Regions from separate parts of the Paenibacillus sp. LBL genome, predicted to be linked through region 2. Evidence: a T-box and tRNA genes for the amino acid it is inferred to sense, from the RefSeq annotation. Region 2 holds a T-box; the other holds one or more tRNA genes.
The links. The T-box of region 2 lies ahead of M2277_RS26580 (valine--tRNA ligase). A T-box ahead of a tRNA ligase gene usually reads a tRNA of that ligase, here a tRNA-Val.
Positions count from the first base shown of each region.

Region 1 (15,655 bases), on a different contig from region 2:
TTAGATCTGACGTTCGATGATTTGGATGCTCTGCTCATCACGCATATCCATGCTGACCATGTTGGCGGTATGGAGGAGCTCGCATTTATTATGAAAATGAAATACAATCGCAAAATCCCGCTCTACATCGCTGAAGCGCTGGTCGAACCGATATGGGAGCATTCTCTCAAGGGCGGATTATACCAGCAAGGACATATCTCCTCCCTGGAGGATGTATTTGACGTTCGTCCCCTGAAACCTGGGGTGAAAGCCGATATCTCTTCGGGAATCTCGGTAGAGCTGATTCATACGCAGCATATTCCAGGGAAGGATAGTTATTCCCTCTATTTGAATGACCGGATTTTTTACAGCGCGGATATGGTGTTTGATCCTGCATTGCTCCACAAGCTGGTGAACGAGCGGGATTGTGAATTTATTCTGCATGAATGCCAGCTGCAGGGTCCCGGCGAGGTTCATACTACGCTTGACGAACTGCTAAGTCTTCCTGAAGAGATTCAGGAGCGTACCTATCTCATGCATTACAGCGATGACGTTAAAGCGTTCATTGGCAAGACCGGCACCATGGAATTTGTAGAGCAGCAGCGGGTATATGAATTGTAGATCAATATATCATGCATAGATTGTAAGGCTTCCCGGGAATACTAAACTCGGGAGGCGATATGATATGGACAATGGACAACAAGAAGTCGTAGGCGTACGCAAAAATGGCGACGGCGACATCATCGAACTTAAGCTGGATAACGGAACTGTCGTTGACTACAAAACAGCTCAACACATGGTCAAAAATAAAGAGATCAAGAACCTGAACGTCTTCCGTGGACGTGACGGCGACGAACACCTTCGTTCCAATGCGGATGGTGATCCCAGCAACAACCTGGACAATCTGCCGACGTTTTAATCAACAAAAAAAAGACCTCGAGTTCAACTCGGGGTCTTTTTATCTATATAACCAATTTGGATGTTCGGCATTTTCGTATAATTAAACCGAAACCGTCTACAGTTCCTTTTTCATACGGACATGGGGAATGCCGGCATCATCAAACGGCTCGTCCGATATCGTCTCATAACCCAGCTTGCGGTAAAATGGCTCTGCCTGCACTTGAGCATCCAGGATGGAATACTGCAGCTTCAATTCACGCGCCTGCGTTTCCAGCGCCATCATCAGTACCCGGCCAATCCCTTTGGAACGAAAAGGCTTGCGAACCGCAATGCGCTGCATTTTGGCGGAATCTTTATTGTAATACGTGATGCGGCCCGTTGCCGCAAACTGCCCTTCGGACTTGATCAGCACATGATGCGCATCCGATTCCAGGTTGTCGTAGTCATCGATCTCCAAGTCAATGGGCACCTTCTGCTCCAGCACGAACACGTCCTTGCGAATATCCAGCGCCTGCTGCAATTGCTCTTCGGTTGATACATTTATGATTTCTGCTGCCATTTCAACACCTCTTTTATGTAGAATCAATTTCTTGTGATTTCTGCAGGTCGAGATATTATACAAAATATTCGTTTTCCTGTATAGTAGAAGCTACTGTCTTCTTGAAAGGAGCGTTGCCTCTATGGGCATGGGAGCTACGATATTTTGGGCGATTATCATAGCCGTCCTGATCATCTACCCCGTCTTTTGGGCTATTAAAAAAGGGTATTCCCGCAAATGGGATGAGGAATAGCATCGGCCGGTATACGACAAACCGCCAGCCTGCCAGCCGGCGGTTTGCTCTGCTCGTTGATCGAGCAAGAGTACGGACCGTTCGCGGAATTCGATCCAGCACGGGTCGTCCTTACAGCTTGTTACGGATTCAGATCGTGTAACGTATCCTCCGAATCCATCGGGGATACCGGCTCCAGTGACCCACTTCCCGGTTTGGAGTATACATCCTGCTCAACAGAACGGCTGTAAACATCAAGCAGCACAGGTGCTGCCGGAGCATGCAGCGGCTCAAGCTGCACCGACGTTCTCTCCGGGATACTGCACCCGCTCCCGAGAGTAGATATTACGATTAATGAAAGAAGCAGCCCTGCTTGTTTGAAACGCTGGGATTTCCCACCTCTCATGCCATTCACGCTCCTCTAATGGAAAAATCATGCTCTATGTAGTGTGAACCGGAACATGATTTTTTATAACGAGAAAACCATTGACAGCCATAATGTCTGCTGGTAATATATGAATTACCTTTTTAAATATTTCATGATCTGTTAGCTCAGCTGGGAGAGCACTATCTTGACAGGGTAGGGGTCAGTGGTTCGAGCCCACTACAGATCATAACTGAAAACCCTTGATGCCGTTGGCGTCAGGGGTTTTCCTATTTTAGAAATATGTCGAACCTTTGTGATTTTTACTGTTACACAAAATTGACCTAAAAAAGCCGATACTCTATGCAATTTAACATGAATCATTGGCCTTTCTAAGTACAACCCCCTCTTGTTCTTAAAACCCAAACTAGTTCCCAACCTTCAATTAATAATTCCTAGCGCAAATAGGAGTTCAATTGTCAACAATCAAATCTGTTTACCTTCCACCACATCATTCCATGAAGTTGTCTGTTTTATAAACCACTTTATTTCAAACAACAGTATATCCCAATTTTAGACATAAATGTTTAGACATTCCTTTTTATTTGTTTTATTATCAATCTACAAAATATACCAAAGGAGAAGTATAACTTATGAAAAGGAAACTATATTATATTATGAGTGTTATCCTCTTATTCGCTCTGATCGTCCCATTATCATCTGTCCAAGCATATACCGGGGGGCTTGCTAATGGTAAGATTGCCGTTATTTATAACTCTGAGCTGGGACCTGAAATTAATAGAACAACGCTAATGACAGACAACAATGAGAATACTTCCTTTTTACTAAAGGCTGGTCAATACTTAGAGATCGATTTAGAAAGTGATTACAACATCTCTGCGTTTCAAATTAAAGCCGATGACAGTGGTTCAAACGGAATGTATTTATCCTTTCATGATTCCAACAAGGCATTGATCTGGACTAGAATAGGTACCCATGGAGGTTGGGCTTACCCTAATGGGGCTGATGGAACCTTTAAAACCATAACAGATAGAAATGAAACAATGCATAACGTAAGATACGTAAAATTTGTTTCTACAAAAGATGTGAATATTAGTGAACTTGATGTATTTGATACTTTCACTCCTCCTTCTGAACCAAATCCTGAACCGGAACCACAGCCGAATGGTGATCGTGCTATTTTAGTAATTACGGTGACAACTGGCTTAGAAAAAGAATATGATCTTCCGATGGCCGATGTTAATGCATTTCTTAATTGGTACGATCTAAGAGATACTGGCTTGGGCCCTGCTAAATTTGCAATTAACAAGTACAACAACAATAAAGGCCCATTTAATAAGAGAACGGATTACGTGATTTTTGATAAAATTCTCCACTTTGAAGTGAATGAGTATTCTTTATAGCTCATACCTGAGAAATAGACCCTACCAAAATTGGCAGGGTCTTTACTTTCGCGAAAAGGCGTTTTTTTCTTCACTTGAAATCGTAAAAAGCCCTAATCGGCATTACGATGTTAGGTTTTTTTTCTTGTTTTTTCACCATGAAAAATGAACATTCCCCTTAATACCGGCTAAAGGAGTACAGCCCCTCAATAATGAAGTACACCACCTTTAATAAGGAAATACAGATTCCAAAATAATAAAAAAACACCCCCATTTAGGGGTGCTTCTCATTAATCCTTTAGTCAAGATGATAATATCCAAAACTTAGCATATATTGTTCCAAGTTTACATATTCATCGGCCTTTACTCTTAAATATAGTGTTGCACCGTCAGGTACATATACATTCCTGATTTTTGATGACCAGTTTGGATTACCTTTTTGAGTGGGCTCAGCAATTAGCAATTCAGATTCTCGACTAGGAGTGTACTGAATTACTATTCCTAATGCTACTGTGTTCTCGGGTCCCAGATTGTTAAGGAATCCATAAGTAAACTGTCCTTTTCCGGTATTATTGGTCCATTTAAACCAATCTTCATCCTCAGCGCTTTGTAAGAACAAATTTAATTCTTGTCCATCATAAATATCTACGGCTTGAGTCTTAGTATCTCCTAAACCTATGACATAAGGAATTACTTCCACTTCATTAACGGGACTATCAGCAAAAACAGATTGCGAAACAGTCATAAGACTTGCAGAAATTAGTAAGATAGAGAACAGTTTTTTCATTTTCAAAGGTATTCCGCCTCTCTTCTAATTATGTAATCGGCCGATTGGTTCTATTGTAACATGATCCCTAAATATTGTAATATAATACATATGATACAATTTAAATACATTTTAATGTAAACTAGTATCTTGAATTGTCGAATAATGACATGTAAAATAAAAACCAGTCTATTGACGCCTATTGATTCTTAACTAATTGCCTATAATACTCAAAATAATGAGCTTTTTCATTTGCAAGACGGGTCTCACTTATTTCCAACATCACCAAAAATAACTTTTGTATATCTGGATGCGTTCTAACTATAAGCCCAAAATGGATGGGAGGAACACGAGATGAATCTGCTTATCATTGCAGGAATTGTTTGTCTCTTGGTTACAGGACTCTTATCTGGAGCATTCACTACAGGAGACCAGCAGAGAGGGAATTTCTATGCTGAATCGAAGGTGAACCGGACTTCTAAAAGGAAAGCAGCCAATTGGTTCTTTTTAGCCGGTGTTTTACTGCTTGCAGTTGGTGGCGCGGTGCATCTTCTGTTACGTTAATACTTTACTTTTAGGAGGGACTTCATGAGTGATTTTGTTAGCAACGAAGATCATGGAATAGAAGTTAAGAGGGTTCAATATGTGCTGATCTCCCTGCTCTCTATTTGTACATTGAGAAGGGTCCCCGCAATCGAAACATTCAGGAACGAAATATATGTTCATTTAATGAAATTGAAAATCTCAGATTAACCTATCTCTATCTATCCAACTCCAGCAGATGATTTTGACGCTGCAGCAGTTTTGGGCATGGGGAGAGCAGAATTGCATCATCCCAACAATGGTTACGGGTGCCTCGCCTATCGAATTTCAATGAGCTGTCCAGAATACGGCACCTCTCTCCATTCCGTTATAGTCAGTAACTCCTCTTCTAGAACAATTAGGCTTTGCATATCCCGCCAGACATTAAACCTAATGTAACCTTGCCGCTCTAATGATTCGATACCTTCCAAAATTTCAACCGCCTTCCGGCCGGTAAGATATTTGAGCAGCCTCAAGGTTGGGACACGGCTGCGATGAGCCTGATAGGTAATCAATATCTTGAGCAGCTTGACCTCCAGATCATGAAGCATGCGAACCCCTTCCTTTCTCATGTCTCCAGGACAGAATGTTGTTTACATTAAATACACGAGGTTGACCTGTTTCCAGGCATGTTGCCCTAATGCGCGAATCCCGAACACTATGGATCTGTATTTTACGCTGGGTGATCTTACCCTTCTGATCCTCGTAAATGATTTCGATGGTTTGTTCCAGGTATTTTTCAAACATTACGCCACCGCCTCTAATAAGAACATTTGTTTGTATTATATGCGAACATTCGTTCTTTATCAATAACAATTTTACCCTGATTATCTTGCAGATAAAATCCACAAATTTGCCGCTGCCTATAGCTCCTTATCCATACTTATACAGCCGCTCAATTGTTTCCTCCCCATCTTCACGCAAAAAGAAATCCGGCACCTAGACGGCACCGGATTTCATCATCATTCATGCAGCTTATCTTAAATTGGAGTCCCTCAGTCCCCTTACTGCACATATCAACACAGCAATTATTTCAGAAGTTCTTCCGGTGTCTCTCCACTGTACACAAATACGGGACTTGCGGTATTAACTACGAATACGGCTACCATCGTCAGAGCAGATGCGATAAATGAAAACAACTGATGCCTAACCTTGCTGATCCATACCATGAGCTTGTCCTCCTTTCCAGTGTACTAAACTGAGCGCCTGGATAAAAAATATGACAGCCAATGTGGGGGACTGAAGTCCAAAATTAAGCATAACGATAAAACAGCTAATCAAGCGAAGTTTATAATAATGTTCCCTCGGTATTCGTGACTGCTTCTCGATTCGGCTGGGAGCAAACATCATAATCAGCAGCAGACTGAGAACGTTCATGACCAGCACCGTGACATGATTGACGTCCACGAAAGATACCAGGGTAAAAAGAACCGTCGTGAAAGCGATGCAACCGGCTCCCGTCTTAAGGTGGAAGCCACCAGAGAATTGCCTCAGCACCGCAAAACCTATCATACTTATAAGGGCCTGCTTCGCATTACCGGTGAAAGCAGAAATGAGCAGCGTGAAGATCACCGTGAGCATCACGTTCAATAGAATAGCAGCGGCGTGCTGTAAAACAGAAATAGAAGAATTATGATCAGGTATCTGTCGTTTTATCACTTCCGCTATCCGCTTTGACAATCCTTCTATGATCATAAGAACCCCGCTCCTCTGTATTGATGGCATAATACAAGAAGATTCCAAACGTTATCCCAAAGAAAAGAAGATGCAGCCATAAACGATTGAGGTAAAACAGAATTGCCATCAACATCAAAACAACGATGATTAACGCAATCAACAGGATATGTTCAGATTTAATGCGCAATTTCTCAAGATCGTATTTAAACCCTATCCGAAACTTATACATGACCCAAGAAATTAATAATCCAGTCGCGCCCGACAATAATTGAAGGATATAACCATTGGCAGGATTGGTCTGAAGTGTGTCAATAGAACCGAAGAAAACGGATAAATAAGCACTCTGAATCAAAGCATACAGCATGTACCCGATGATGGTACAAATAGCCGACCAGATAACAGGAATCTTAATAATGGCTGAGAACAAGAAAACAAAAATCAGCACGGTAATGAGAGGAGCCAGAAAGTCCAGTTGAAGTTCATTTCGCATGATGAAACTTTGTAAGTTGGCAAGGATCATGATCACCAGCGCCTGCCATATGTACTCTTTGGTTTTAAATCTAAGCAATGTCATAATCAGTGAATAAATCGCCAGTGTTTCAAAGGTTGAAAACAACATAAACCAAATGGCTTGCATTCAAAGATTTCCTCCCTATGCCATAAGAAATGGGTTTGATGTGTACTACGCCGCTTCCCGATCTACCCTGATTGCATTGGAAAGTCATAACGCCTTGATCAGATGGTATTCCGACAGTCCATTAGCTTATGGAATCAATCGAGTCATCCTAAAAGAATGCATGTTCTTGGAGTCATCAGAAGGCGGCTGCCACTTCTTATATGTCTGGAAACTCTGTTGGAAAATACAAACAACATCAAACGGTGTTACAGCTCTGGATCAGGTTTAAGAAGTCTTAAACGCAATCGATTCAAAACGCTAAACACCCCTGGGCATCAAAGCACAGCAACGTTAAATTATATCCAGAAAACTAAAACCAAGCCTTAGTTATCAAGTATCCACGACCCTATGAACATGACTAATCCAGAATAACTCTGGTCATTCTATTGCGATCCTGACATCATCATCTAAGTCGATTATATAAGGCCTAATAGGCATAACAACAGGTAATTAAATACAAATGTGGGGGAATCCATGATGGATTAATGAAGTGTGATGAGAAAGAAGGGAGTTAATTAGTTATATCTATATTATATACGAACTTTTGTTCCTGTTCAATTGCTTTGGAGCACTTTAAACCATTTATCTCTGACATCTACCTCCCACGATAAAAAAGGATGTCCCAACATCTTCCAAGATGTTGGGACATCCTTTCTATGAGAGTAGCACAGGTATCGCTTACGGATGATACCCTACCAGATTGGATATATCAGCTGCCGCCTGTAATACTTCCTGAATCCAATCCTCTTTATGCTGATCGATACGATCGCTTGGACCAACCAGACTGATCGAAGCATTCACCTGACCCTCGCTGTCGTATATCGGTGCTGCTATACCCGTTACTCCGACATTCCTCATATTCGAGCTGATCTCATATCCTTGATCCTCAATGCGGCTGATTCGCTCGCGCAGTTCCTTCACACTCTTCATCGAGTGCTCCGTAAATGCAGCCAGCGGCTCGATCATAATCTGCTCCTTCACTCCTTCAGGACTGAATGCCAGTATGACCCGCGAAGCACTCGTGGCATACAAGGGAAACCGGCGGTATGCATCAATAATAAATCGTATGGGCAGCGGAGAATCGATTTTGTCCATATAGATCGCTTCGTTCCCTTCACGCACACATAGACAAACCGATTCTTTGGTTAGCTTGGCAATACGCTCCAGATAAGGCCTTGCAACGCTGACCCAATCATTATTCCGTTTAACCCGGTTTCCAAGCTCCAGACATGTATACCCAAGCGAATACTGCCGTGTCAGCCTATTCTGCTTAATGAACCCTTCACTCTCTAAGGTCGCCAGCATTTTATGTACGGCCCCCTTGGACCATTGCAGCTCCTTGCTAAGCTCGGTAATCCCCCACTCCTTCTGATCGCGGAGAAATAACTTCAGCAATTTGCAGCTTTTTTGTACGGATGTCAACAACTGATCCATCTTTAGCCTCCTATCAGCCACTTCCGTTTTAATATGAGATCGTTTTTGACGCGCTGATTATATGTCAATCATGTTCGAAACAGTCTATCAAAAAAACTTGGTTTCATGTGAGATATTTCATTGTAAACACGATTGAATATACCATGTTGCTATGTTAAAATCAAAAACAATATTTCACTATTATAAAACATCGTTCTCTAATAGTGAACAAATAATAAGGGGGAATCATTGTGAAAAAAGGTCGCCTTGCTTCTATCATTCTCGCTTTAACACTCTCCACCTCGCTGTTATCCGCATGCGGAAGCGCAAAAACGGCTTCAAACGGCGGTGCCGAGTCAGCGGAAGGTTCCACCATCTCCGGTGAACTGGTTTTTGCCGGCAACGGTGCAACGGTAGAATCCCTGTTCAAAGATGAAATCTTCAAGAAATTCAATGAAAAATACCCGGATGTCAAACTAACCTACGTGGCCGGCGTCGCGACGGACATTGTTGCCAAGGTGAAAGCTCAGCAGGGTTCCTCCCAAATTGATATTGCATTTATTGAGGGCAGCGAACAAGAAGCAGGTCGCGTTGAAGGACTCTGGGAAGCCTTGAATGCGGACGAAATCCCGAATATGTCCAAAATCGATGACCGCTTCAGAGTCTCAGAGAACAGCGGCGTGACCATCAATTACACCCCGATGGGGATCTCTTACAATGCCAAGCTGATTCAGAGTAAGAACCTCCCCGTTCCAGCATCATGGAACGATCTGACTCTCCCCGAAATGAAAAACAATATAACGCTTACCGAAATGTCGAGTAATTTCGGCCGTTCGGCAACGATCATGCTGGCATATGCCAACGGCGGCTCGGAAGCCGATATGACGCAAGGGTTTGAACAATTGAAAACGATTGCTTCTTATATGCCGACATTCGCCAAAACAGCCGCTCAAATCCAGCAGAATCTGCAGGATGAGACAGCTGCATACACCGCCTGGACCATGGCGCGCAGCATCGTGCAGAAGGATGCGGGTGTCGACCTGGAATTTGTCATTCCGGAAGAAGGAGCAAACATCGTGCCAACCGTTGCTTCCATCGTAAAGGGAGCGAAGAATCCTGAAGCGGCTAAGGCATTTATCGATTTTATCCTGACCGATGAGATTCAAACCCTGTTTGCCACAAAGTTGTATTACAACCCGGTCATGGACGTTACGCTTCCGGACGACATCGGCAGTCTGATCAATTTTGACAAGAGCAAAATTGTGAATTTCGATTACGGTGTAATCAGCGAGAACAAGCAAGCCTGGCTGGAAACCTTCAATAAAGACATCGCTCCGCTTGTAGGCAAATAAGTTCGATACGAAGATTCAGAATCGGAGGAAACACAGATGACGAAGGAGTATGACGTTGAACTGCATCAGATCCGCAAGTGCTTCGGCAGCACCGTGGTGGTAGACGATTTTAATCTTCAGGTGGAGCGCGGGGAATGTGTCACTTTTCTCGGTCCATCCGGCTGCGGCAAGACAACAACATTGAATATGCTGGCTGGTTTTCTGGAGCCTGACGGAGGCACCCTGACGATCAAGGGCAAGCCGATGAACGGTGTTCCCTCAAATAAACGTGATCTTGGCATGGTGTTTCAAACATACTCCTTGTTTCCGCATATGACAGTTGCAGAAAACGTGGCGTATGGCTTGAAATTGCGAAAAATCCCCAAATCCGAGATTGCTGCCAGAGTGAACAAAGTACTGGAGCTGGTCAAGCTTCCCCACCTGGCTGATCGTTATCCCAAACAGCTGTCCGGCGGCCAGCGCCAGCGTATTGCGATTGCCCGCGCCTTGGTAACCGAGCCCTCGGTACTGCTCCTTGACGAGCCGCTGAGCAACCTCGACGCCAAGCTCCGGGAAGAGCTGCGCGAAGAGATGAAACGGCTCCAGCAGGAGCTCAAAGTCACGACCATTTTTGTTACCCACGACCAGGAAGAAGCCATGTACATGTCCGATAGGATCGTTGTCCTGGATCATGGACGGGTAGAGCAGATCGGAACACCGGAAGAAATCTACCAGAGGCCGGCTTCACCCTTCGTGCACGAATTCGTAGGCAAGTCCAACCGCTTTCAGGTCAAGCTTGCCGCTACAGACGAACACCTGTGGCATTTTGCAACTAAGGAAGGGATCCTCCTGCAGGCAGACCGCCATTCGCGGCAGGAGTTAACAGGAGATGCTGCCGTGGCTTATGTCAGACCTGAGCATATTGTCATACAGGAAGTGGTGGGAGACGCTCCACCCTCCAGCATGAATACCGTGTTTGGCATCGTGAGGCTGGTTTCCTTCCTCGGTTCGATTGTTGAAGTTATCGTAGAGTGCCATGGTCAATTGATCACCGTTCGAACCGGCATCGCTCCGCACCTTCACCTGGTTGAAAATAAATTCGTCCAGCTAAGCTGGGACTCCCGGCATGTGAGTGCTTTTCCAGCAAAGGAGGCATAGCCTATGAACTCCCTGCTCCGATCCAAGGGCTTCATTGCCACCTTGCTGCTGGTACCCGGACTTATCATTATTCTAGGTGTGTTCATCCTGCCTATGTTCTACATGTTAATGATCAGCTTGCGCGAGGACATGGGACAAGGAGCCTGGACACTGGCATCCTATGCGCATCTCTTTAAAGATACCTATTATGTGCAGATACTGTGGAGAACCGTAAGGCTTAGTCTGTATACGGTTTGCGTTTGTCTCGTCCTTGGCTTCCCGGTTGCCATGTACATGGCTCAGGCTACGCCGAAAATGCGGGGTCTTATAACATTTCTCATCATCTCCCCTCATCTGATCAGCGTAGTCATCCGCAACTTCGGCTGGGTCGTGATATTGGGCAACAACGGTTTTATCAACAATACGTTAATGTCGCTAGATGTCATCTCCGAACCACTGCGGCTGCTGTACAATGAGCTTGGTGTTGTGATTGGATTATCCGATTCGCTGATCGTTTATTTGGTCCTGGCCATTTCCACGAGCCTGTATGCTGTTGACTCATCCCTGTACAAGGCAGCCGGCATTCTCGGCGCAACACGATTCAAACAATTCTTCAGCATCACGCTGCCTCTGAGCATTCCCGGCATTTTTGCCGGAACAACACTCGTGTTCAGCCTGGCTATGAGCTCTTTCGTCACGCCAGCCCTTATGGGTGGCACCTCAGTAAAAGTACTGCCGGTGCTGGCTTATGAGCAGATGATGGCATCACTCAATTGGTCCCTTGGAGCTGCCATTGCATTCCTGCTTCTCGGTTCAACCATCGGTTTGGTCACGCTATTTACCAAGCTGGTGGAAACGAAGCGTTATAAGGAGGTGTTCTCATCATGATTCGTGAAAAAAAATCTCGCAGACCCTCCGTGCTTGGCATCATCACGTTCTTTGTCGTGCTGATGGTCATCTCCCCATTGCTGATCATCATCCCGACGTCGTTTACGTCGACGGGTGTCCTGCGGTTCCCGCCGCAGGGGTTCTCGCTCCAGTGGTATGAGAAAATATTCGACCGTCCGGAGTTCATCGAGTCGTTCGGGTTCAGCCTGCAGCTTGCTATCATTACCGCCGTTATCGCAACCGTCATCGGTACGCTGGCTGCACTGGCATTGCACAAGTACAAGCCCCGCGGCTCAGGCGTCATCAGTTCCCTGCTGTTATCACCGCTGACGGTTCCGGCACTGATCATCGGCATTGCGGCTTTGCTGTTCTTCACACGCATTGGGCTTGCAGGCACGTTCCTCGGTCTGCTATTGTCCCATATTCTGATTTCTGTGCCTTACGTTGTACGACTGGTTTATACGGGACTCAGCACCTTTGATTATACTTTGGAACGGGCCGCATCCATTCTTGGGGCAAACCCGCTGCGGACCTTCTGGGACGTTACGTTTCCACTGATCCGCCCAGCGGTGCTCTCCGGCTGTGTGTTTGCGTTTCTGACCTCATTCGATAATGTCACCGTGTCACTCTTTATGATCTCGCCGTCCACAACAACATTGCCGATGGCTATCTTCAACTACATGCAAGAATCGTTAACTCCGCTCGTTGCATCGATATCCTCTATCGTGATCTTGCTGAGTTTGGTATTTATTTTCATCTTAGAGCGCGTATACGGCTTGGATCGTTTGTTTGGCTCCAACTCACACGCTCATTAAGGCAGGTAGAACGGATATGAAATGGGTAACCCGACTGGAACTGCTGCTCCCGGAAATGCTCCGGCTGCTAGAGCAAAGCGTCAACATGGATTCGCCTTCCCAGCGTAAAGACTTAACCGACCGAATGATCGACTGGTATGAAGAAATATGCCTCTCACATCTGGATGCCAGGGCTATCCGGGTTCCAAACGAAGAATATGCCGACCGCCTGGAGATTCATGTCGGCAGCGGGCAGCGGCGCATCCTGCTCATTGGACATGCGGACACGGTGTGGCCCGCAGGCGAATGCGCGCAAAGGCCGTTTCGTATCGAGGGAGACAGAGCCTACGGTCCGGGGGTTCTGGACATGAAGGCCGGGATCATTCAAGCCATATTTGCCTTAAAGGTGGTGCAGGAGATGGGAAGGCTCCCTGCCGATGTTACCTTTATTCTGTTGATTAACAGCGATGAGGAAATTGGAAGCCCTTCTTCCCGCCTCTGGATCGAGGAGCATGCCCGCTCCAGCCAGGCCGCCTTTGTGCTGGAGCCGCCGATGGAACCCGAAGGCGCCGTCAAAACGGCTCGCAAAGGAAATGGTCGCTACCATCTCCAAATCGAAGGTCGTGCCGCTCATTCCGGGGTTAATCCGGCTGCCGGCGTATCGGCGATCCACGAGATGGCGCGCCACATTCTGAGCCTCCAGGAACTGAGTGATGACAAGCGCGGCATACATGTCAATGTCGGCATCGTAAACGGAGGAATCGGCTCCAATGTCGTTGCCCCCCAGGCGGAAGCCTACATCGATATCCGGGTAGAAACGATGGAGGATTTCAACCGAATGGCACATAAAATGCAAGAGCTTGCTCCAATCCACCCGGAGATCCGCCTGCAGATCGAAGGGCAGATGAATCGGCCGCCCATGGAACGAACGGCGGCGATTATGAATCTGTATCATTTGGCACAACAGGTTGCCGAGGAAGAACTGAATCTGCCTCTGCCGGATACCAGCACGGGCGGAGTCAGCGACGGCAACTTTGTTGCCGCATGCGGCACGCCGACACTGGATGGCATGGGCGCCCGCGGCGACGGGGCCCATGCCCTTCACGAATATGTGTTGATTGCCGATATCCCTAAACGCGCTGCGCTTCTGGCCGGCATACTGGTCCGGGTATAAAATAGCGGTATCTAGTACGATACATAGGAAATCAAAGAAGGGGCATCCATCTCGGATGCCCCTCTCCTTTGCCGTCTCCAGTCCTACAATAGGATTAGAGCCTTGTGAGCAGGTCTGTTTTTGTGTATGTTAGTTTTGACTGGAAATGACAGCCTAAGGAGAAACGCCATGCGAACCAAAATCCTGCAAAACTTAACAGTTCTATTCCTTACATTGAGTTGGTTAACCACCTATGCAAATAGCGACAGTCCACTCGACCAGCAAACGTTGGATCGATTACGGGAATCCTATGATCTTGAGGCTCCTTCGACCCAAGCTACGGCTCCATATATGCCAGACAGGTGGAGTCAAGGTGACTGGGGAGTCAGCCTGGACTCGTCTTCACTGACCGAATTGTTTCATGCAGCCCTGCAGCCTGTGTTCTATATTGCCCGGCAGCTGATTTATATGTTGTCCTCGTAACGCAGCCCGAAGCCCGCTTCATCCAGTCTCGGATCGTTACCCGAACATTCCGCTGTTTACTTGTACAGCTTGGTCCATACCCATCCATTCACAGCGAGCAATACAACGATATAGGCCGGAATGCCATAAGCAATGGTACTGCTTGCATAATGCAAACCGATGAATCCGCCTACAACAATGAAGTAGACCAGAACCCACCAGCCTTCCTTCTGCTGAGCCATATTAAACGCTTGGGAGAATGGCGGAGTCCTCAGCATAGCCTTGGCTGATAACGGGATCAACATCAATCCGGTAAGCAGCACAATGAGAATATCCGGCAGGATTCGCATACCGAATATGATGACAAACACCACCGCATTCACAGCGAACAGCGGCAGGAATATTTTGATGGCAAACGCCTTTAAAGCCCCTTTGTACAAGGGGGTCATGCTCGGCATCGGGGCTGACCCGAACAGCCAGAAGGCTTTGGGCTTGCCCGAGTATTTCAGCATCATCACGACCGTAGCAACCATGATGAGCATAACATACAGCACATAATAGGATGATCCCCTGCCGATTTCCGCGAATGAGGAATTACGGATTGTGGAGAAAAAGAATAAATAAGGCAGCAGCACGGCTAACCCTAAAGTAGGGTACACCTTAAGCTTAAATTCTCGCTCGTTCTTAAGCATGCTGGCAGACAACCGGAAACAGGCTTGCTCCGTGCGCGATCGGCATACCCATCTGGCCAAGAACCGGTCAAACTTTCCACGCTCCCGCCCTTTTCCCGCTTCGCTGTGAGCCAGCTTCTCCAGATACAACTCGAATGACGGAATCAAGCGGGCATATATCATCATAAGCAGAATCGGGACAAATACGGCTAATGCCGAGAGAAGAATCAGCCACCCGCCCCCCTCGCCAAACAGCCACTCATAAGGAGCCGCATACCATACTGGCGGAAGCAGGATTTGCCACCAAGCCGGTGTAAACACCAGACTGAAATCAATCAGATCAAAGGAACGAATCACAAACTGATACCCGATGGCCAGCGTGGCGGACAGACCAATCTGCACGTAATTGATCAGATCCTTCAGTTTCTCTCCGTCCCAATATTTCAGCAGCACCAGATATATCATGGAAGTACTCACAAGGATGAGCATATTCATCAGGATCAGCTCAAGGATATAGATTAAAAAGAATCCAACGCCGTGCTTGATCAATCCAACGACCAGGGAGCCGGCCGAAAGAGCCCCGGTTAAAAGAAGCAAATAAATACCTGCATGAATCGATCTGGCCAGACCGACCGTTCGACCGTCGATCGGCTTGGTCATCAGTATGCTTCGGTCGCGCACATCCAGCA
Region 1 covers NZ_JARXYU010000007.1:67,082-82,736, forward strand. Annotated here, with positions in the region: gene M2277_RS16740 (MBL fold metallo-hydrolase) at 1-600, shown strand, start outside; gene M2277_RS16745 (DUF3892 domain-containing protein) at 665-898, shown strand; gene M2277_RS16750 (GNAT family N-acetyltransferase) at 995-1,438, opposite strand; gene M2277_RS16755 (hypothetical protein) at 1,792-2,055, opposite strand; tRNA gene M2277_RS16760 (tRNA-Val) at 2,191-2,263, shown strand; gene M2277_RS31665 (hypothetical protein) at 2,667-3,437, shown strand; gene M2277_RS16770 (hypothetical protein) at 3,715-4,209, opposite strand; gene M2277_RS16775 (DUF5316 family protein) at 4,537-4,746, shown strand; gene M2277_RS16780 (hypothetical protein) at 4,771-4,935, shown strand; gene M2277_RS16785 (hypothetical protein) at 5,043-5,315, opposite strand; gene M2277_RS16790 (hypothetical protein) at 5,305-5,511, opposite strand; gene M2277_RS16795 (cyclic lactone autoinducer peptide) at 5,793-5,933, opposite strand; gene M2277_RS16800 (accessory gene regulator ArgB-like protein) at 5,911-6,459, opposite strand; gene M2277_RS16805 (hypothetical protein) at 6,401-7,078, opposite strand; gene M2277_RS16810 (IclR family transcriptional regulator) at 7,796-8,551, opposite strand; gene M2277_RS16815 (extracellular solute-binding protein) at 8,782-9,882, shown strand; gene M2277_RS16820 (ABC transporter ATP-binding protein) at 9,919-11,019, shown strand; gene M2277_RS16825 (ABC transporter permease) at 11,023-11,886, shown strand; gene M2277_RS16830 (ABC transporter permease) at 11,883-12,701, shown strand; gene M2277_RS16835 (M20 family metallopeptidase) at 12,718-13,854, shown strand; gene M2277_RS16840 (hypothetical protein) at 14,023-14,316, shown strand; gene M2277_RS16845 (hypothetical protein) at 14,373-15,655, opposite strand, start outside.
Region 1: it encodes a tRNA-Val, which carries the amino acid that the T-box ahead of M2277_RS26580 (valine--tRNA ligase) is inferred to sense. The anticodon was not compared.

Region 2 (15,655 bases):
GAGCAAATCAATCAGCTGCTGGTTGATTTTGCTCTGGAAGGCAAGACGGTTGTCCGCTTAAAGGGCGGTGATCCGACCATCTTCGGAAGAGTGGGCGAAGAAGCGGAGCTGTTGTACCGTCATGGCATTTCCTATGAGATCGTGCCGGGAATTACTTCGGCAATCAGTGTGCCGGCTTATGCAGGCATTCCTGTGACACATCGCGATCATGCCTCCTCCTTATCCATCATTACAGGACATGAGAGTCCGGAGAAGCTGGATCGTATGATTCAGTGGGATAAGGTTACCCATGCAACAGGAACTTTGATTTTTATGATGGGCGTGGCCAAGATCGGTTATATCAGCCGTCAGCTGATCAAGCACGGCAGATCGCCGGAAACGCCAGTGGCTCTTATTAGATGGGGAACCCGTGCAGAGCAAGATACGCTGACGGGAACGCTGGCAGACATTGAGGATAAGGTCAAGGCAGTGAATTTTCAGCCGCCTGCCGTTATTGTGGTTGGGGAGGTTGTGCTTCAGCGGGAGCGACTGAAGTGGGCGGAACGACTGCCTCTGTTCGGGAAGCGGATTCTGGTCACAAGGGCTCGAAGCCAGGCCAGCTCATTGGTGTCGCAAATTGAGGATTTGGGCGGAGAACCCTATGAGTTCCCTGTTATCGAAACGGTAATGCCTTCCTCAGATGAAATACTTGCCGGAATTCAACAAGCGCTGGACAAGCTGCCTATGTATGATTGGGTGTTCTTCACCAGCGTCAACGGGGTGGAGTTTTTCTTCCGTCACTTGAAGGAGAATGGGCGGGATATTCGTTCCTTGGCCGCTGCCCGCATCGTTGCGGTTGGTCCGGCTACAGCTGATGCCCTCGGCAATTACGGCATTACAGCCGAGGTGCTCAAGGAGCGTTTTCAGGCGGAAGGCCTTATTGATGCTTACGGCTCTGAGCTCCAGCCAGGTCAGCATGTGCTGCTGCCTCGCGGGGATTTAGGACGCAGGTGGCTGCCGGAGAAGCTGGCGGATATGGGACTGCACGTGACCGAAGCCGTGACCTATGAGAACGTGCTGTGCGGGGAAGACGATGAGGAACTGCTGAAGCTGCTTCAGGAGGGCGGCATCCATGCGGTTACGTTCACCAGTTCTTCTACGGTCACAAATCTGTTCCAGTTGTTGAAGCGAATGGGCGTAGCGCATCCTGCCGACTTGCTGAAACAATCGGCAATTGCTTGCATTGGTCCATTGACTGCTCAGACGGCTGAGGAAGCGGGACTGTCCGTATCGCTTCTTGCCGAAGAAGCGACTGTGGATAGTCTGGTAAGTGCCCTATGTGCCTGGAACGAGGACGATCCACGGCGTGCTTCGCCATAATATTCTTTTTATATACATGAACAAAAGTACATCACTTGGAGGTATTACGCCATGAGTTTTCCAATCGTACGCCATCGCCGGCTGCGTCAAAATGCCGGCATTCGCAGCATGGTTCGCGAGACCGTGCTTCATGCAGAGGATCTGGTTCAGCCGATCTTCGTAACCTACGGAAGCGGCATTAAAAACGAAATTTCGTCGATGCCGGGAGTCTATCATTTTTCTCTGGACACCTTGAAAGAGGAAGTGGATGAAATCGCAGGGTTAGGCATACCTGCCGTGCTTCTGTTCGGTATACCTGAAACCAAGGACAGCGTAGGCACATCCGGTTTTGCGGAAGACGGTATTGTTCAAGAGGCTACTCGTCTCATAAAGGCGTGGTACCCGGATCTTTTGGTCATAGCGGACACCTGCTTATGCGAATTTACCGACCACGGCCACTGCGGCATGGTGCATACCTTCGAACGTGACGGGCACACCTGCGGCGATGTGTTGAATGATGAATCGCTGGAGCTGCTCGTACGAACGGCGGTATCCCAGGCCAAAGCTGGCGCCGACATCATTGCGCCATCCAATATGATGGACGGTTTTGTGCAGGCGATCCGTGCGGGGCTTGATGATGCCGGATTCTATAACGTGCCGATCATGTCCTATTCGGTTAAATACGCCTCGGCCTTTTACGGGCCGTTCCGCGAAGCGGCCGATTCTGCTCCGCAGTTTGGTGACCGGAAGACCTATCAGATGGATCCGGCCAATGTGAGGGAAGCCCTTCGCGAGGCAGAAACGGACGTGCTGGAAGGTGCGGATATGCTGATGGTGAAGCCTGCGATGGCTTATCTGGACGTGGTCAGATTGCTCAGAGACCAGTTCGACCTGCCGATTGTAGCCTACAACGTTAGCGGCGAGTATTCCATGATCAAGGCGGCTGCCCAGCAGGGATGGATCAGTGAGCAGGCGATTGTGATGGAGCTGCTTACAGGAATGAAGCGCGCCGGTGCGGATATTATCATTACGTATTTCTCGAAGGATGCGGCACGCTGGATGCGCAGCCTGTAACCATTAACGATTAAAGAGTAAGGAGTGCATAATATGAGCCAAGATTTTCGGAAAGAAGATTTGTCGCGTTCTGCTTTTGAGGAAGCCAAGCAATATATTCCCGGTGGCGTGAACAGTCCGGTACGTGCGTTTAAGTCTGTGGGTTTAACACCGATTTATATCGAGCGTGGAGAGGGCTGCCGGGTATATGACATTGACGGTAACAGCTTTATCGATTACGTGGGTTCCTGGGGGCCGCTTATTATGGGTCATGCCCATCCTGAGGTCGTTGATGCCCTGCAGGAGACGGCGGCAAAGGGTACAAGCTTCGGTGCTCCGACACTGTTGGAAACCGAGATGGCTAAACTTGTCTGTGAGCGAGTTCCGTCGATCGAGGTTGTACGGATGGTGAACTCCGGTACGGAAGCGACGATGAGCGCTATCCGTCTGGCGCGTGGTTACACTGGACGCAGCAAAATCATCAAATTCGAGGGCTCCTATCACGGTCACGCCGATAGCCTCCTCATCAAAGCCGGATCTGGAATTGCAACCCTCGGCCTGCCTGATAGTCCAGGCGTACCGGAAAGCGTGGCTGTTAGCACGATTGCGGTTCCGTATAACGACCTTGAATCGGTCCAGCTTGCTTTTGAACGGTTTGGCGAAGAGATCGCAGCTGTAATCGTTGAGCCGGTAGCAGGCAATATGGGCGTAGTTCCTCCTCTTCCAGGATTTCTGGAAGGCTTGCGCAAGGTGACCTCCGATTACGGCAGTGTGCTTATTTTTGATGAGGTGATGACGGGATTCCGGGTCGATTTGAATTGTGCTCAGGGACGGTATGGTGTCACACCGGATATGACATGCCTGGGCAAAGTGATCGGCGGCGGCTTGCCCGTCGGTGCTTACGGGGGCAAGCGTGAACTGATGGACCAGATTGCTCCGGCAGGACCAATCTATCAGGCGGGAACGCTGAGCGGAAATCCGCTGGCCATGGCTGCCGGTTACACTACCTTGAAGCTGTTGACGCCGGCAGTCTATGAGCAGCTGGAGGAACGGGGCGCCCGGCTTCAGGCCGGACTCGAGTCCAATGCAAAGGAGTTCGGTATCCCGTTGTCCGTTAATCGGATAGGCTCCATGGTATGTCCTTTCTTTACGAATACGCCAGTGGTGAATTTCGATACGGCCAAGACGAGTGATCTGGATATGTTCCGCCGATATTTTGCGGCCATGGTTCAAGAGGGAGTCAGCGTTCCTCCTTCCCAGTTCGAGGGCATGTTCATTTCGGCAGCCCATACGGTGGAGGATATCGATGCCACCATTGAAGCGAACCGCAGCGCCTTCAAGAGCCTATGAGTTACAAGGGGAACTGGAGTAAAAGGGGCGAATGGCTGGAGCTGACACCTGGCAAGGTGCTGTTGAGCCAGCCGGATCGGGAACAGGCCGCTGCCAAGTGGCTTCTCGAGACGTTCGGAATGCCCGAGAAGCTGTATCGCAAGCTGCGCCATGAGCAAGGGATACAATGGAGAGGGGACCGGCTTCGGCTGGTCCTTTTTCCTTATCGCGATTACGGCATCGAACCGAGATGGCAGGAACTGCACGTATTGCATGAGGATGAGTTCTGTCTCGTCGTGAACAAACCGGCCGGTATGGCCGTCCACCCCGATCAGGAGAGCGAGGAAACAACGCTGAATCATGTTGTAGCCGCTTATTACGAAGCAGAGGGGATTCATACGGCGGTCCGGCATATTCATCGTCTGGATAAGGATACAACCGGTCCTGTGCTGTATGCCAAGAATGAATACGCGCAGCTGAAGCTTGATGAAGCGATGCGAGAGAAGAAAATTGTGCGGATTTATGCTGCTATCGTACAGGGCAGGGTAGGACAGGAGCTTAAAGTGATCGACCTGCCGATCGGCAAGGACCGTTATCACTCAAGCCGCCGTAGAGTGTCATTAACCGGCCAGGCTGCCATAACGCATATTCTCTCCTCTGAAGTATACCCGAGGGCCAGCTTGTTGAATATCAGTCTTGAAACCGGTCGTACGCATCAAATCCGGGTTCACCTTAGTCATATGGGACATCCGCTCCTGGGAGATTCCTTGTATGGGGGACCGGCACTGTTTTCGCGCCAGGCGCTGCATGGTGAACGCTTGCTGTTTCATCATCCTCTAACAGGTGAGAGGGTCGAGGTACAGGCCCCATGGCCTCAGGACATGATGGAATTAAGAGAGTTAATCATAGAGGGATTCTGACGGTAGAGGATTTTGCAAAATCCTGAATAAATCTGTAACTTTCACGCAACAATTCGCAAAAAAGTCATGCTCTCCTGTTTTCGGCATATAGATAAATTGAGTGGCGAAACTTAGGCTCATGCCGTGATAACAGATCACGGATAGTATATGCCAAAAAGGAGGACATTCCCGTGTTTGACCAGTCCTACGGATTGCGGTTTGATATTTACGAGCGTATTAATTTAACGGAAGATTTGCCGGGAATCGAAGAATTGGAAGAGGCGGAGTTGATCCCGCACATTCAGGTGATCAGCCAGCAGGATCAGGCCACACTTCGGGGGCATCTGCTTCTCGCAGGCCTGTATAAAGGTGACACTGAAGCAGGAGAAACCGAGCCGCTCGAGCACTGGATTCCGGTCGAGATCACGGTTCCGCTGAACCGGGTATCTTCTTTGGATGACATCGCAGTTGAGATTGAGAATTTTGATGTAGATTTGCTATCCAAGCGCAGCTTGAATATTACAGGGGTTCTTTCTCTCAAAGGAATTCAGGCGGCGGCACCGGGTTCCCGGGATCAGGTATGGGCCAATGAGGAATTCACAGTGGTACATGCTCCTGAAACGCCTAATTTCTATTCGAACGGCGAGCAGCAGTTTGCTGCCAATCCGTATGAGCAGCTGCAAGGCGGAGGAGCTGGTGAAGATACAAATTCGGCTTCACCTCCCTATTTTAACGAAACTCAGCCTAGGGCCAACGTGTCGGGGACGGATGCGCGCACACAGCAGTATTTAGCATCCTGGGCGGAGTATGAGAATCAAATTCAGGATGCGGAAGAGCCAGCTGGCGCTGAAGGCTTCTCCAGTGATCAGGAAGCCCGGGACACCGTCGAATATGCCTTACATAATGAGACGGAAACGATCCCTCAGGCAGCTGAGCCTGAGCCGTCTATTCCAAGTGTATGGCAATTCGAGCGGGTAACGCCTCAGCCGGAGACGGTTCAGGAAGAACCGGCAGCAGATTTCCCAGGCATTGTTGAACGCAAAGGCGAAGAAGTGGAAGCCGTACCGGTGCTGGAATCATCGGAAACGGAAGAAGCTCAGCCTGTTTTTGCCGAGGGGGCAGAGGCTTCAGAGGATATAGCCGAGGAAATCTCCGCTAAACCCGAGGAGGTCACGACGAAGCCGGAGCTGAAAGTTGCCTTCAGTACAAAGAACAGCACCACAAGTACTTCGGGCGTAGGTTTCTCTTCATTGCTTCAATCGAGCAGAACGGTGCAGGATCAGGACCAAGCCGCTCGGGACGAGGAAGAAGAAGCCGAAGAGCTGGTGGAGTCCGCTGCGTCCGAGGATGTGGAGTGGAAAAGTCTCTTCCTTGGCAACCGACATGAGGAAACTCCATTCCGCAAGGTACGGATGTGCATTGTTCAGCGTGAGGAGACACTTGATCTGATTGCGGAGCGCTATCAACTGACGCCGCGGGAACTTTTGTTATACAACCGCATGTCTGAACAGAATGTCGAAGAAGGCCAGGTCTTATACATTCCCCAGTAATCGAGGGGGTTCATCGAGCAAGAAGAAAGCGGGTCAAGGTGGGAAATCCTTGGTCTGCTTTTTTGTTGTACAGAAACAGGATGGAAGCAAATGAGGGAGCTAACACGGAAGTATTTTCAGGTAAGTCATATTATTTGGATTGGACAGGTATGATGTTTAAATTCTTCGGAAACACTCGAAATATTGACTATATGCAACAACCACGGTATATTTGAATAGTATATGTACAGGTATTCCAAAAGCTAGAACAACGTTGAACGGGAAGAGTAGGAAGGTATGGCCTTCAGAGAGCGGAATTGCTACCCAGCGCTGTGAGATTCCGCAGGAACCAGCTTGCCGAAGTCGCCCCGGAGTTGCGGACTTGAGTTAGAGTAGGGATCGTTTACTACCCTGGTTAGGGTTCGCCGGCCGCAGCCGTTATCTGCGTAAAGTGTCGTGCTTGACGCTCCTTCATGTTCTTCACGGGAGGACAACGGTTGATAAACAATCGTAAGCACGAAACAAAGGTGGTACCGCGAGAGAACAGTCTTTCGTCCTTTGAGGACGAGGGGCTTTTTTTGTTTCATGCCAAAAATGCTATCATGGGCCGCTTCTCAAGGCTAAAACATTTCTGGTTGGCAAAACTGATTAACAGTGACGGAGGTACGAAAATATGGATCAAAAACAAAACCAATCCCAGTTAGAAATGCCAACGACGTATGATCCGAAGGCAGCCGAGCAAAAATGGTATCCGTACTGGAAGGAAGGCGGCTTCTTTGAAGCTGGCAAACGTCCGGACGCGGAGCCTTACACGATTGTGATTCCTCCTCCTAACGTTACGGGAATGCTTCATATCGGCCATGCTCTTGACTTCACGCTGCAGGATATTCTCATTCGCGTGAAGCGGATGCAGGGATATGATGCGCTCTGGCTGCCTGGTTCTGACCATGCGGGCATTGCAACTCAAACGAAGGTGGAGCAGAAGCTTCGCGAGGAAGGTGTTACCCGTTACGATCTGGGACGTGAGAAGTTCCTGGAGAAGGTATGGGAATGGAAGGATCTGTACGCGAATACGATCCGGGATCAATGGTCCAAGATCGGCCTGTCGCTGGATTATTCCAGAGAGCGTTTCACGCTGGACGAAGGTTTGTCGGAAGCGGTTCGCGAGGTGTTTGTTAAGCTCTATGACAAAGGCCTTATCTACCGCGGCAAACGTATCATTAACTGGGATCCGGCCGCGCGTACGGCATTGTCCGATATTGAGGTGGAGTACAAAGAGGTCAATGGAAATTTGTACCATTTGCAATATCCGCTAAAAGACGGCAGCGGCTTCATTACCGTAGCTACGACTCGTCCAGAGACGATGCTCGGTGATACAGCGGTAGCTGTTCATCCGGAAGACGAGCGGTATAAAGACATGATTGGCAAAACGCTGGTACTGCCGATTGTCGGCCGGGAAATCCCGGTTATTGCCGATGAGTATGTGGAGAAGGATTTTGGCAGCGGAGCCGTTAAAATTACGCCTTCGCATGATCCGAACGATTTTGAGATGGGACAGCGACATAACCTGCCGCAAATTACGGTGATGGATGAGTCCGGTACGATGAACGAGTTTGCCGGCAAGTACCAAGGTCTTGACCGCAGCGAATGCCGCAAGCAAATCGTGAATGACATGAAGGAATCGGGTGTATTGCTTCGAGTTGAAGATCACGTGCATCAGGTTGGTCACAGTGAAAGAACCGGCGCGGTGGTTGAGCCTTACCTGTCCACGCAATGGTTTGTTAACATGCAGCCGCTGGCACAGGCAGCCGTAGAGGCGCAGAAATCCGGCAAGGGCGTTAACTTTGTGCCTGACCGGTTTGAGCGAACCTACCTGCACTGGATGGAGAATGTACGCGACTGGTGTATCTCTCGTCAATTATGGTGGGGCCACCGGATTCCGGCATGGTATTCCGAGTCCACCGGTGAAGTGGTTGTTGCCATGAATGAAGAGGAAGCGCGTGCGAAGCTTGGCAAGGATGATCTGAGACAGGATGAGGATGTGCTGGATACCTGGTTCAGCTCGGCGCTCTGGCCGTTCTCGACCATGGGCTGGCCGGATCTGGACAGCGAGGATTTCAAACGTTATTATCCGACCAACGTTCTCGTAACAGGTTACGACATTATTCCGTTCTGGGTATCACGGATGATCTTCCAGGGGCTCGAATTTACGGATCAAATGCCGTTCAAGGATACCCTGATTCATGGCCTGGTTCGGGATAGCGAAGGCCGCAAGATGTCCAAGTCGCTTGGCAACGGCATCGACCCGCTTGAAGTTATAGAGCAGTACGGCGCAGACGCCATGCGTTATATGATCTCAACGGGCAGCACGCCGGGTCAGGATCTTCGTTTCCGCTGGGAACGCGTGGAGCAGGCTCGTAACTTTGCGAACAAAATATGGAATGCATCGCGTTTTGCGCTCATGAATTTGGAAGGCTTCACCGCCGCAGATATCGACATTTCCGGTGAGCTGGGAACGGCGGATCGGTGGATTTTGCACCGCCTGAACGAAACTTCCCGCGACATTACGCGTCTAATTGATGCCTACGAATTTGGCGAAACCGGTCGACTGCTCTACAATTTCATCTGGGATGATCTCTGCGACTGGTATATTGAGTTTGCGAAGCTGTCCCTGTACGGGGAAGATCAAGCGGCCAAGAAAAAGACGCAATCGGTGCTTGCTTATGTTCTGGACCGCACGATGCGTCTAATCCATCCGTTCATGCCGTTCATCTCCGAGGAGATCTGGCAGCATCTGCCGCATGAGGGAGAGACGGTTATGCTGGCTTCATGGCCGACCTATGATCCGGCATTCGAGAACACGGAAGCCGTTACCGAAATGAACCTGCTCATGGATGTTATCCGCGCTGTACGTAACATCCGGGCGGAAGTGAACGTACCGATGAGCAAAAAAGTTGAATTGCAACTAAAACCGGTGAGCGGGCAAATCGCCAGCATCATCGATCGCAATGCGGATTATATCCGCCGCTTCTGCAACACGTCGGAGTATCAATCCTCACTTGAGCTGACGGCGCCAGATAAAGCCATGACCGCCGTGGTTACAGGGGTTGACATGTATTTGCCACTCTCTGGTTTGATTGATATCGCTCAAGAAATCACGCGTCTGGAGAAAGAAATTCAGCACTTGAACAGTGAAGTCGAGCGTGTGGAGAAGAAGCTGAACAATCCTGGCTTCGTGTCGAAAGCACCCGAGAAGGTGATTGAAGAAGAACGCGCGAAGCTTGCGGATTACTCAGACAAACGCAGTAAAGTTATTGCACGCATCGAAGAATTGAGAGGCTGAAGCAAGATGAATCTGGACCAGAAGGTGAGAGCGATGGGTGATCAATCGGCAGCTGCAGTGGCGGCTCCGTTCCAAACCTATGAGGAAGCGGTGGCTTGGATTAATGGGCTGATTCCGTTTGGAATCCGCCCTGGCATGGATAGAATTCTGCGATTGATGGAGCTGCTTGGCCATCCGGAGCGTCGTTTAAAATTTATTCACGTGGCTGGAACGAACGGTAAAGGCTCGACGTGCGCTTTTTTAACAAAAGTGCTGCTTCAAGGGGGATTCACGGTAGGTACCTATACCTCTCCCTATATTACGAAGTTTACCAATCGGTTTCAGTTTAACGGCGAGGACATACCGGAACAGACGCTGCTTGAGCTCGCTAATCGACTGCAGCCGCTTGTGGCTGAAGTAACAGAGACGGGGCTGGGGTCGCCTACGATGTTTGAGGTGTCCACGGCACTAGCGATACTGTATTATGGCGAGGTTGTTTATCCGGACGTCGTGGTATGGGAGACGGGGCTTGGCGGTCGGCTTGATGTGACCAATATTGTTCACCCTATCATCTCGGTGATCACGAACATCGGAATGGATCATACCGACGTATTGGGCGATACCATTCAGGAGATCACCAGGGAGAAGGCGGGCATTATCAAGCCTGGAGTCCCTGTGGTGAGTACGGTAACTCAGCCGGAAGCCGTCGAAATTTTGAAGGAAACGGCGGAGAAAAACCGCACAAGCCTGTATCTCGTCAATGATCAATTCTCTTATGCACGATTGCATGGGGATGAGGAAAGTCAGGTCTTCCATTTCCACGGACCGTTTCGGGATATGGATCTTGCCATCTCGATGCTGGGTGAGCACCAATGTGCCAATGCCGCGCTTGCCATGATGACACTGGAAGTGCTTCGTCAGTATATGGCCTTTATCGTGGATGAGGAAGAATTGCGTACCGGGTTTAAAGAGACTTTCTGGGCGGGAAGACTGGAACAGGTGTTGTCTTCTCCAAGAATTGTTCTCGATGGCGCGCATAACCCCGAAGGGGCTGAATCCTTGGCTAAAAGCCTGCCGCAGATCTATAAGTACCGGAAACTGAACTTAATGATGGGAATACTGGCAAATAAGCATCATGAATCGTATTTGCAGCATATACTGCCAATAGTGGATACGCTTATCCTGACTGAACCGGATTTCCGGAAGAAACTGGACGCCAAGGCGCTTGGTGACATCGTAGAGCAGGTAAGGGAGAAATATGCCAAACACACACTGCAAATCATCATAGAACCAAATTGGAAAAACGCACTTGAAGAGTTGAAGTCACGGACGGAAGCGGAGGATCTTGGGGTGGTGTCGGGCACGTTGTACCTGATTGCCGACGTGCGTTCCAACCTCCTGGGCCTTTCCGATTCTGAAAAAGGTTGGTGATATCTGTTGAATACATCAGAACATGTTCATTTTATCGGAATTGGCGGCTACGGGATGAGCGCCATTGCACGAGTCATGCTGGAGATGGGTTACAAAGTCACGGGTTCTGACGTGGCATCGCAAGAATTGACAGAAAAGCTGGCGGCCAAGGGCGCCAAAATATACATTGGACATACCGCAGAGCAAGTCCAGGGTGCAGACCTTGTGGTTTACTCAACGGCTTTGTCCAAAGACAATGTGGAGCGGGTGGAAGCCGAGAAGCTGAACATTCCTGTTCTGCACCGTGCGCAGATGCTGGCACGTCTTTTGAACGAACGAAAAGGGGTTGCGGTAGCAGGCGCACACGGCAAGACAACTACCTCGTCCATGATTGCGCTTGTGATGGAGGAATGCGGTGTTGATCCGACGTTTATCATCGGCGGGGAAATTATGAACGTTGGCACGAATGCCAAAGCCGGTGAGGGCGAGCATGTGGTGGCCGAAGCGGATGAGAGCGACGGTTCATTCCTTCAATATCATCCGTGGCTGGGCGTTGTACTGAATATAGAGGCTGATCATCTGGAGAACTATGAGGGGGATTTCAATCGCCTTAAGGCTGCTTATGTGCAGTTCCTCAGCCAGATCAAGCCAGACGGCACGGCCGTGGTCTGCGCGGATGACCATAACATTCAGGCCATCTTGCCTGATCTCAAGTGTAACGTAACGACATACGGCATTCATTCGGATGCGGAGTATACGGCAACCAACCTGGTGCTGGGAGACCGGCAAGTTAGCTTCATGATGCTTCATAACGGAATGGAGCTTGGGACTGTGGAGCTGTCCGTACCAGGTAAACATAATGTCTACAATGCAATGGCGACGGTGATTTGCTGCTTGAAGGGCGGAATCTCGTTTGAAGCGATTGTAGAGGCTATCGTCAAATTCAATGGAGCCAAACGCCGCTTCCAGGTGCTTGGCGAAGCAGATGGCATTCTGGTAATTGACGATTACGCGCATCACCCGACGGAGATAGAGGCAACGATCAGTGCTGCAAAAGCTACGGGTAAACGGATTATCGCCGTATTCCAGCCGCAGCGGTACTCGCGGACCTTTTTCCTTCTGGATGCGTTTAGCCGCGCGTTTAGTGAAGCGGATGAAGTGATCATTACCGACATTTATTCACCTGCCGGCGAGAAGCAGATCGAGGGTATCAGCTCTGGAAAATTGGTGGAGCTGATTGTCCAGAACAGCAATGCGGGTGCTCGTTATTTGCCTACCAAGGAAGACGTCTTGAACGATCTCAAAGACCGTGTGAAGGAAGGCGATCTTGTGCTCACGATGGGCGCAGGCGATATATGGAAGGTTGGAGCTGCCTTGGCAGATTCCATTAAAGGCAAGAAGTGATTTATCTTTGTTGCGCACAATCTCTTGCTGCTTCACCGCATCAGGGGATTGCTCAGTTGTCTGAGTGAAGGCACGGCTGTATGTCGTACTTTGAAGCGGGCTAATCGGGATTATCTCCTGATTAGCCCGTTTGTTTTATCTGCACACTCATAAGTTGCCAAGCTTGATCATATAGCTAGGTGTAGAAGGACAAGTGAGGTGTGTGGATATGAACAAAGCACGGATGACGATTCGTTTCGATCACGATCCGCCCAAGGATCGGAGCAAAGAACCTTTGCATGAGGAACGCGATTTGAGTCAAAGGGTTTCATTAGGACACAAGGATCAAGTCTATGATCCCAATCTTTCCAAACAGGATCACCTCCGCATTGTACCGCCACTGCAGGAAGAGGAGGACGGGCATGCCTTCGACGTAAACGATCAAGACTGGCGGCAATCGCGTAATAACCGGACCAAGGGGCGACTGGCTGAGGAGAGACGACGGCTCGATCATTCAAACAGCTGGTATCAGAGTGATACCCCTGAGTATACAGATACATATCCGGAACTGGATGAGGATCTCCACCATCCCCACGAGCACGATTATTCCGGGGGGCGGGACGGCGGGACGAATAATTCCAACTGGGATCTTGGACCGGAATCCGGTCTATATGATTCTCCTGCCGATGATTACGGTTATTATCGTTCGCGCAAACCAACGTCCTTCTGGAAGATGGCTGTTTCTGTGTCCGCAGCTGTTATTACGGGTTTGTTGTTCGGATACATGGTCTTGTCCATGTTTAACGGCGGGAGCGCGGGAGAGGACACGGTTTCCGAGCAGATTGAAGGTAATGACGTAGTCAATCAAACACCGACTGATCCATCCGAAGGAACGGTGACGCCCTTGTCGTCTGATCTGCCCCAAACGGCGCTTCAATTCCCGGGGCAAGCCTTCTATATGCTCCAATACGGCGTATTCAGCACGCCGGAGCGGGCGGAGCAAGCGAAGGGGGAATTGCTGCAATCGGGCATTGCAGCGGGAGGGGACCTGGATGAGGAGAACCGCGTTTATGCAGGCATCTCACCGGACCGCGAGCAGGCCAAGCTGCTCAGCAATCAGTTGAAGGCTGAAGGCGTTGAATTATATGTAAGAGAGATATCGCTGCCTCAATTAGAGTCTGCCTCTTTTAGCGGTGAAGAGCAGACGTTGACGGACTATTTTACGATAAGCGGCAAGCTGGTATCGGAGCTTAGCAAACTTTCGGCATCCCTGTTGGGGATGCAGGAGGCGGGAGCCGTTGCGGCAGACCATATGAACACCATCACGAATCTGCATCAGCAGTGGATCCAATCGGTGCAGCAGCTTTCGGCAGGATTGGGTCCTGAGACCGGGGCTGTGCTGCCGGCCATGCAGCAGTCGATGAACAGCTCGATCACAGCGCTCTCTGAATATAACAAAAATCAATCCAAGGGGCATTTGTGGGAGATTCAAACAGGCATGATGAACTATGTCATGGGTCAAAAGAAACTCCTGGATGGCCTATAAATTCAAATTAACGTAAAATCCGGCGTGGAATTGGAAATAGTTCCCCATGCCGGATTTCTGTTTGTATTGCTTATCGATTCACCGTATAATAATTAGGGTGTCAAAATATGGCGAGGGAAGAGGATGCATGAAGAAAAACAAAGGAATGCTCATCTTGTTTTTGCTGCTCGGGTGGCTGACCGGATCATGGCTTGCCAAGGCGCTTCTGCCTGTTAAAGCCCTGTCCTTTCTAACGTCTTCCACATCAATCAAGTGGTCGCCTCAAGCTGATTTTGACATTATTCGTTATGACATTAACCTTGAACTTAAAGTTTGCCTGCTCAGCCTGCTTGGCATTATTGCTGCCGTTTGGCTGTACCGCAGACTCTAAGACATGACAAAGGAGATTATCCCCCTTGAATGAGAAGAGAAACCGCCGTATTATTTTGGCTTCCACCTCTCCTCGGCGTCAGGAATTGATTGCCTCCCTTCGTATCCCTTTTGAGATTATGCCCAGTGAAGCAGATGAGGACACCCCGCAAGGGTGGTCGCCAGAGCGAATTGTGGAATCACTGGCACTGCGTAAAGCGGAAGCGGTACTGCGCAAGCTGACGGATGATCCGGAAGATGGTATCATTGTGGGAAGCGACACGATTGTAGTTGTAGATGATCATGTTCTTGGGAAACCGGCGGATCAGGCTGACGCGGCAAGGATGTTGTCCATGCTTCAAGGACGGGCTCACTTCGTATACACGGGTGTGGCTTGTGTTGATCTGAGATCAGGTCGTAATCAGGTTTCTCACCGTGTGACAACCGTAAAGATGAAATCGTTAAGCAATGACGCGATCGCGGCTTATGTAAAGAGCGGGGAACCTGCTGATAAAGCAGGCTCGTATGCGATTCAAGGCCTGGGTGCAACCATCGTGGAAGGAATCGAAGGCGACTATTTTAACGTAGTCGGTCTGCCGCTTTCTTTGCTCTCGGACATGCTGTCTGATATGGGGATGGATGTACTAACCGATTCATAGATATAGAACAACGGCATCCGGACTATAGGGATATCCTTAGGTTTGGCTGGCCTGCTGATTTAAATCTTAGAAAAGAGGGGAATATATGGAGTCGCCAACGCTATTGCTGCGCGACATCCCCCATGATGAACGACCAAGAGAGCGCATGATGCAGTATGGGGCGAGCGCTTTAAGCCACGCAGAATTGCTGGCGATATTGCTTCGGACCGGGACCCGCCAGGAATCTGCCGTACATATAGCCCAGCGGCTGCTGGGGGAAGCAGGCGGTATTCGGCAGCTCGTGGATCTTAGCATTGAGGAAATTACGCAAATTAAAGGAATTGGAACCGCTAAGGCTGTTCAGCTGAAGGCTGGCATTGAGCTTGGACGGCGCTTGGCCGCATCGAGACATGTAGAGCCAGTTATTATTCGCAGTCCGCATGACGCGGCAGAACTGCTCAGTGAACAGATGCGCTATTTACAGAAAGAGCATTTTGTCTGTGTATTTTTAAATACGAAAAATCATGTCATTGCCCAGGAAACGTTATCGATGGGGAGCCTTAACGCTTCCATCGTTCATCCCCGCGAGGTGTTCAGAGCAGCCATCAAATGCAGCAGTGCATCCCTGGTGTGTGCGCATAACCATCCTAGCGGAGATCCGACGCCCAGCCCGGAAGACATATCGCTGACTACACGCTTAGTGGAGGCAGGACAAATTGTCGGGATCGAAGTGCTGGATCATCTGATCATAGGGGATGGATCGTTTGTAAGTTTGAAGGAACGGGGCCTGATGTAATATAATAGTTCAGATTGACGAAGAAAGGGAGATACATCATGTTAGGTGGTTTTACGAAAGATTT
Region 2 covers NZ_JARXYU010000018.1:78,574-94,228, forward strand. Annotated here, with positions in the region: gene cobA (uroporphyrinogen-III C-methyltransferase) at 1-1,359, shown strand, start outside; gene hemB (porphobilinogen synthase) at 1,411-2,412, shown strand; gene hemL (glutamate-1-semialdehyde 2,1-aminomutase) at 2,446-3,741, shown strand; gene M2277_RS26570 (RluA family pseudouridine synthase) at 3,738-4,640, shown strand; gene M2277_RS26575 (LysM peptidoglycan-binding domain-containing protein) at 4,811-6,169, shown strand; T-box leader at 6,414-6,710, shown strand; gene M2277_RS26580 (valine--tRNA ligase) at 6,822-9,491, shown strand; gene M2277_RS26585 (bifunctional folylpolyglutamate synthase/dihydrofolate synthase) at 9,525-10,901, shown strand; gene murC (UDP-N-acetylmuramate--L-alanine ligase) at 10,908-12,284, shown strand; gene M2277_RS26595 (SPOR domain-containing protein) at 12,493-13,809, shown strand; gene M2277_RS26600 (DUF4321 domain-containing protein) at 13,937-14,179, shown strand; gene M2277_RS26605 (Maf family protein) at 14,205-14,816, shown strand; gene radC (RadC family protein) at 14,902-15,591, shown strand; gene M2277_RS26615 (rod shape-determining protein) at 15,630-15,655, shown strand, end outside.